One region of the Brenneria populi genome, then DNA from elsewhere that is predicted to be linked to it. Evidence: predicted binding sites of a transcription regulator. Region 1 holds the regulator's gene; each other region holds the start of a gene.
The links. Region 1 encodes Fur, which represses iron uptake genes when iron is present. Its sites were predicted from a motif close to ATAATAATGAGAACNACTATCAA; they were not measured.
Positions count from the first base shown of each region.

Region 2: a site for Fur is predicted at 1,379-1,401, ahead of fhuE (ferric-rhodotorulic acid/ferric-coprogen receptor FhuE). Genes of this name have one in related genera too.
Region 3: a site for Fur is predicted at 1,001-1,023, ahead of exbB (tol-pal system-associated acyl-CoA thioesterase). Genes of this name have one in related genera too.

Region 1 covers NZ_JAYWTM010000004.1:239,194-241,470, forward strand. Annotated here, with positions in the region: gene fldA (flavodoxin FldA) at 215-742, shown strand; gene fur (ferric iron uptake transcriptional regulator) at 1,077-1,526, shown strand; gene glnS (glutamine--tRNA ligase) at 1,727-2,277, opposite strand, start outside.
Region 2 covers NZ_JAYWTM010000031.1:29,144-31,420, reverse strand. Annotated here, with positions in the region: gene fhuE (ferric-rhodotorulic acid/ferric-coprogen receptor FhuE) at 1-1,261, opposite strand, end outside; gene VSX58_RS20130 (sugar-binding transcriptional regulator) at 1,930-2,277, opposite strand, start outside.
Region 3 covers NZ_JAYWTM010000006.1:151,061-153,337, reverse strand. Annotated here, with positions in the region: gene exbB (tol-pal system-associated acyl-CoA thioesterase) at 1-927, opposite strand, end outside; gene VSX58_RS08200 (siderophore-interacting protein) at 1,260-2,096, shown strand; gene VSX58_RS08195 (TonB-dependent receptor) at 2,179-2,277, opposite strand, start outside.

The sequences.
Region 1 (2,277 bases):
TTTTTTCTCCATACGCCGTGCCGCCGAAAAAATTCAAACAGGAACGGGTTTTTGACGCCGCCAGCGGCGCAAATTCGCCCCGACAAAATACATGCCGCTATTTGCCTATCCTTACCGATACGAGTTTCTCATGCGCAAAGTGTCTGTTATTATTAGCCGATAAGCGGGTAATACACGGCACCTTATCATTAAGAATCAAGAGGTTATTCAATTCATGGCACTCATAGGAATTTTCTTTGGCAGTGACACCGGCAATACCGAGAACATTGCCAAGACCATCCAGCAGCAACTGGGGACCGACGTTGCCGAAGTTCATGACATCGCCAAAAGCAGTAAAGAAGATCTTGAAGCTTTCGATATTTTACTGCTGGGTATCCCTACCTGGTACTACGGGGAAGCCCAGTGCGACTGGGATGACTTTTTCCCCACGCTGGAAGAAATTGATTTTACCGGTAAGCTGGTCGCCCTGTTCGGCTGCGGCGATCAGGAAGACTATGCGGAGTACTTCTGCGACGCGATGGGCACCATCCGCGATATTATTGAACCGCGCGGCGCGACCATCGTTGGACACTGGCCGACGGAAGGCTATTACTTTGAAGCCTCCAAAGGCCTGGCGGACGATAACCACTTCATCGGTTTAGCCATCGACGAAGATCGTCAGCCCGAACTGACCAGCGAGCGCGTCACCGCCTGGGTAAAGCAGATCGGCGAAGAGTTGAACCTGAAGGAACTGGTCGGCTAAAACGGACGCCTGGCTCTGACCGCCTCCATCGTCGGAGCCAGATCAATCAATAGGAGAAGCCTTTCATAAAGATTGATACATTTTTTTAACTTCCTTCCATAACCATGTACAATACCCACATCGGTCTTGTGCATTCAACTGGCGCCGCCCATTTACCAACAATGTATTGCATGATACATCCGTATAGTGTGTGGGAATAATTTTGTTAACATTCCATTGTTTTCATTTTGAATGCACGGTTCTATAATTGGAGCGCTTTTACATTTTTTAAGCCGACCGATGTCATAGGCTAAATCGCCTCCATTGATCAAGTAAGCAACAGGACTAAATCCGCATGACTGACAATAACACCGCATTAAAGAAGGCCGGCCTGAAAGTCACTCTTCCAAGACTGAAAATCCTGGAAGTGCTGCAGGACCCAGAGTGCCATCACGTCAGTGCGGAAGATTTATATAAAAAACTGATTGATATGGGTGAAGAGATCGGTTTGGCGACCGTCTACCGCGTATTGAATCAGTTTGATGATGCTGGAATCGTAACCCGTCATAATTTTGAAGGCGGTAAATCGGTTTTCGAACTGACGCAGCAACATCATCATGACCATCTGATTTGCCTGGATTGCGGCAAAGTCATTGAGTTCCGTGATGAATATATCGAAACACGCCAACGCGAAATCGCGGAAAGACATGGCATCAAACTGACCAACCACAGTTTGTATCTGTATGGTCATTGCAGCGCCGGGGATTGTCGTGAAGACGAAACCCTGCACGATGCAAAAAGATAAATCAACCGCATAAAAAATCGCCGGGAGCGGTTTTTAACGTCGCGCGCGACGGCTCTCATGGATGAGACGCATAAGAACCGCCGGAAGCCATGCTCCATGTCGCCGGCGCCGGTCCGAAAGGCGATGGACAGATCGTCGTCATAAAATAAAACCGCCAAGGCGGTTTTATTTTTATTTCCTGCCGTGAACCGAATTCCCGGTTATCCCACCCAGGTATCCCGCAAGCCTACCGTCCGGTTAAACACCAAATGCTGTGAGCTGGAATAAACCCGATCGGCGCAGAAGTAGCCTTCGCGCTCAAACTGATACGCTTTTTCCGCTTCGGCCTGCGCCATACCGGCCTCGACAAAGCCATGAGCCACCGTCAGCGATTGCGGGTTGATGGTCGCCAGAAAATCTTCCGCCGCGCCGGGATTCTCCACGCTGAACAAGCGATCATACAGCCGGAACTCCGCCGGCAGGCCATGCGCTACCGACACCCAGTGAATCACCCCTTTTACCTTGCGTCCGTCAGCCGGATCTTTGCTTAAGGTATCCGGATCGTAGCTGCAGTAGATAGTGACGATGTTACCCTGCTCGTCTTTATCGATATGCTCCGCCTTAATCACGTAAGCGTTGCGCAGGCGAACTTCTTTGCCCAACACCAGGCGTTTATATTGTTTATTGGCCGACTCGCGGAAATCCGCGCGGTCGATATAGACTTCGCGGCTAAACCCCACCTGACGGGTGCCCATTTCCGGTTTATTCGGAT
Region 2 (2,277 bases), on a different contig from region 1:
GGTTGCGCTGGCGGCTGTAATCCAGCCCGACGACCAGCTCATGCTGCCGCCCCAGCAATTCGAACGGCCCCGTCGCATAGGCGTCGATGGCGTCCTGCTTGCGCAGGCCGTCATACCAGCCGCCATAGGCGGAACTATCACTGGTAAGCCGCCCGGTGGTTTGATTCGCGAATCCGGCGACGTAAAACAGTTTGCTGTCAAAATCCGTTTCCGCGTGCGTGCCGTGCAGGCGCATCTGCCAGCCGTTATCGAAGTTGGTGGTCACGTTGGCGAAAACCTTGCGCGAGAGAATATTGTAATGCGCCCAGTCCGCCGCGGGGTTGGAGCTGCGATCGTAATGGGTTCTTTCGCCGTTTGCGTACCAGGCCGGCAGGCCGCCCCATGTGGGATTGCCGGTATTCCGCTCCAGATAGCTATACCCCACATCAACGGTGGTGCTATCCGTCAGATCGGCTTCAATGGTGCCGTACAGGAATTTTTTACTTTGATGGTAGCGATCGAGCCAGCTGTCCTTATCCTGGTAGCCGGCCACCACGCGGCCGCGTACCGTGCCTGACTGATTCAGCGGAGCGGAAAGATCGGCGACATAGCGCTGATCGTTCCAACTGCCGTAGCTGGCGCTTAAATTACCGCTAAAAGTTTTACTCTCCGCTTTCTTGCGCACCATATTGATGGCGGCGCCCGGGTTGCCGGTTCCGGTCATCAGGCCGGTCGAACCGCGCACGATTTCAATGCGTTCGTAGATCGCCGTATCCTCATCCGTATCGCCGAAGTTCCAGGACGCATTTTGCGTAGTGGGGATATCGTCAAAGGTATAGTTGTTGATGTAAAACCCGCGCGAATAAAAATCAAAACGTTCGGTGTCGTTCTGCGATGTTGAAATACCGGCGGCGTTTTGCAGCACATCGCCGATATTCTGCAGGTTCTGATCTTTAATACGTTGCTGCGTGACCACGCTCACCGCCTGCGGAATATCGCGCGGCGTCAGGTTAAGTTTCGTCCCCGCGCGGGTGACCGGCACGGTATAGTCCCGCTCTTGCTGGCTGGCGCCGCTCTCCGCGCCGCCGGCGCTTACGACTATCGTATCGCCATTATCGCGCCGCGAAGCCTCGGCGGAAGCGGACGCAGAAGTGCTCTCCTGCGCGCGGACGGCGGTGAGGCCCAGCGCGTTCGTCACGCACAGCGCGATAATCGAGACGGAGAAATAATGCTTCAACCCTGTTACGCCGGGCGTTCCGCCGCGGACCTGTTTGCAAGACATGACACTTCCTCGTTAGCATTCTAGTTTTGGCGCCACAAATGAGGGTTTCGGTGAAGAAACTCGCCGGATGTGGCGAAAGCGGATTAAAAATCGCAGCGTTCAAATTATTAAATACAAATAATAATCACTAACATTATCATATGAAATATGTTTAGTAAGCACTGTAATAAATTGGAAACAAAATATTTCACAATACTGATTACAAGGAAGAGGGTTTTTAGGGTAAACGGCGGGGTTTTCACTCAAGACCCAAACGCGGCTAATCGCCGCCGCGGGGCGCTATTGACGCTAATAGCGGCATGTTCTCCGCACGAAACGCCGAAATACATTTGCGGTAGGAAAAATGAAGCGAGACAGAGCGAGATATTTTCGCCACGCGTATTCACGAAAGATCTTCATCGTACTGTCATCATTCGCGGCGATTGCCATGCGGCAACCGCCTGATGTGCGAAGAGATTTTTTCGCCCGATTGGCGTTACGGTTATTCTCGCGGAGATCTTGTTACCAGGGGAATGACCATGCCGGCGCGCCCTATGGCGTTAACCGAACATCGTCATACGGTCGGATAGGATAGGCGGCAGCGAACGGTGAAAGCGAAGAGCGCCGCCGGTGCAGGATGTTATCTGATAAAGTCAGCGTTTGACCGGGAAACGCCATGCAATAAGATACTACTGACTCATGCTCAGGATGGTGCGAATATTTCTGGCGCTGGTGGCAATGATATCAATGGCGCCGGTACGCAAAGCGCCCATAATCGCCATCGCCTTGGTGTTTTCCGATGCAATAGCGATAACGCACGGTATTTGCCGTAACTCTTCGACGCTCAGGCCAATGACGCGATTATCCATCACGGTATTAACGTGCTCGCCGCGCGCGTTAAAGAAGTCATAACCGGCGATATCGCCGATAACGCCCTGATTTAAACTGGCGTCATTGATCTCCTGCGGGGTAAACCATCCCAGCTTAACCATATAGCTTTCTTCATTCATATCGCCAATCCCCACCAGGGCGATATC
Region 3 (2,277 bases), on a different contig from region 1:
GCCGACCAGCGCTTTATAGCCGGCGATCCAGCGGGCGAACACGTTGTAGATCACTACGGCGGGGATGGCGGCCACCAGACCGATAGCCGTCGCCAGCAGCGCTTCGGCGATGCCGGGCGCGACCACGGCCAGGTTGGTGGTCTGCGTTTGCGCGATGCCGATGAAGCTATTCATGATGCCCCATACGGTGCCAAACAGCCCGATAAACGGCGCCACCGCGCCCACCGTCGCCAGATAGCCATTGCCGCGCCCCATCAGGCGGCCGGTCGCGGCGACGCGGCGTTTTAGACGGAACGCGGCGCGCTCTTTAATCCCTTCATCATGCTCCGAAAGAGCGGACAGCGACAGTTCGTTCTGCGCGTCGGCCAGCAGTTGCCGCGCCACGCTGCCGGCCTTGAACGCGCCGGCCGATTCCGCGGCGTCATCCAGGGTTTTGGCTTGCTCCAGCAGCTGGTACTCATTACGCAGGCGGCGTTTGGCGCCCATCAGTTCGACGCTTTTACTGAAGAAAATCGCCCAGGTGATAACGGAAGCCAGCAGCAGGCCGATCATCACGGTTTTCACCACCAAATCGGCGTGCTGGTACATACCCAGGACGGACAAATCCGTTCTCATCAGGCTTGTCGTGCCGGGCAGGGCGCTGGGCGGCAGGGAGAGGGCGGAGCCTGGAGCGGCGCTTTCAAGCACGGCCGGCGGCGCGACGGGGGCATTTTGCGCCGCCGGGGCGGCAACGGCCGAGGTCGGGGAATCGCCGGCGTTATCGCCGGACAACGGCGCGGCGGCCGGCGCGGCCAGCGCATTTCCACTTAGTCCCGCGGTTAAAAACAGGGCAATCAGCACGCTGCGGGAAAATGCGCTAAATGCGCCACGTTTTTTTTGCCAGGTTGATGATGCCTGCTGGGTAATGTTACTGACAGCCGTATTCACGCTGTGCCTCCACCGTTAATCCATCACAATGACACAATAAATCAGCCTGAAATGATATCAAACCCTGAATTAATTGATAGTTGTTCTCATTATTATTTATGCATCGCCAAAATGCCTTTGATAATGATAACAATTAATATTAATAGGAATAGCTGGTACACTCGGCGTACAAAAAACGTCCGGGAGAAAAAACGCCGTTTACGGCGGCCCGTCAGGGCAGAGGGCAAGACGCCCCACGTAAGTTTTTTGACATCGCGTCAGCGACAACCCATTGGGTGACCGCCAGAGATGGCGGGTCATACAAAAAGGCCATCCTCTCAGGGAGAAAATCCATGTCCACACCCCACGACGCCCCCAAAACCCCCTATCGGCCGGCGCCCCCGCAGCTGGTGCAGGTCAAAGCGATTCGGGACATTACGCCAGGCCTGCGGCGCATTACCTTCAGCGGCGAAAATCTGCATAGCTACCCGCCCGACTGCGAAGGCTGGCACCTGAAAATTCTGTTACCCCGCGCAGGGCAGCTGAAACCGGCCATCCCCACCCTCACCCCCCAGGGGCCGCAATGGCGTGAAGGCGACGTGCCGCCGGCGATCAGAACCTACTCGGTGCGGGCCATCCGGCCGGCGCAGCGCGAACTGGATATTGAATTCGCCATGCACGGCGAAGCCGGAGGGCCGGCGCTGACGTTCGCCCGTCAGGCGCGGCCCGGCGACTGGGTCGGCATCTCCAATCCCGGCGGCCCCAGCCCCATGCTGCCGGAGGCCGCCCACTACTTTATGGCCGGCGACCCCACCTCACTGCCGGCGATCGCCGCGCTGCTGGAAAAAATGTCGCCGGACGCGCGGGGCAAGGTCATTATTCGCGTGGATCGGGAAGCCGACGTTCAGGACCTGGAGAAACCGGCGGGGGTGGAGATCGTCTGGCTATGGGGCGATATCTCCCTAACTGAAAAAATGGTGGCGATATTCGCCTCCTGGGAATTGCCCGTTCAGGACGCCACATTCTGGATCGGCGGCGAGGATCGGCTGATCAAATCGCTGCGTCGCTATATTCGCCGGGAAAAAGGGGTCGATCGCCAGCGCATCTACGCCATTCCTTACTGGCGCCACGGCTACGATGAGGAGAGTTATCACGACCTGCGCCATGAGGTTATGGACAGCCAGGACTGAAACGCAAAGCGCGGCGATCGCCTCCATCATATAGACATCGCCGCGGATAGTTTTTCGGTTCGGAATAACCTCTCCTTTGTCCTCAGAACGTCAATTCAAGCGACGCGCCGATTGTTCGATCGGGTTTCACCTCGGAGAGGTATGTTCCGGTGCGCGTGCTGCCGTAGTAGTTCATCACGCT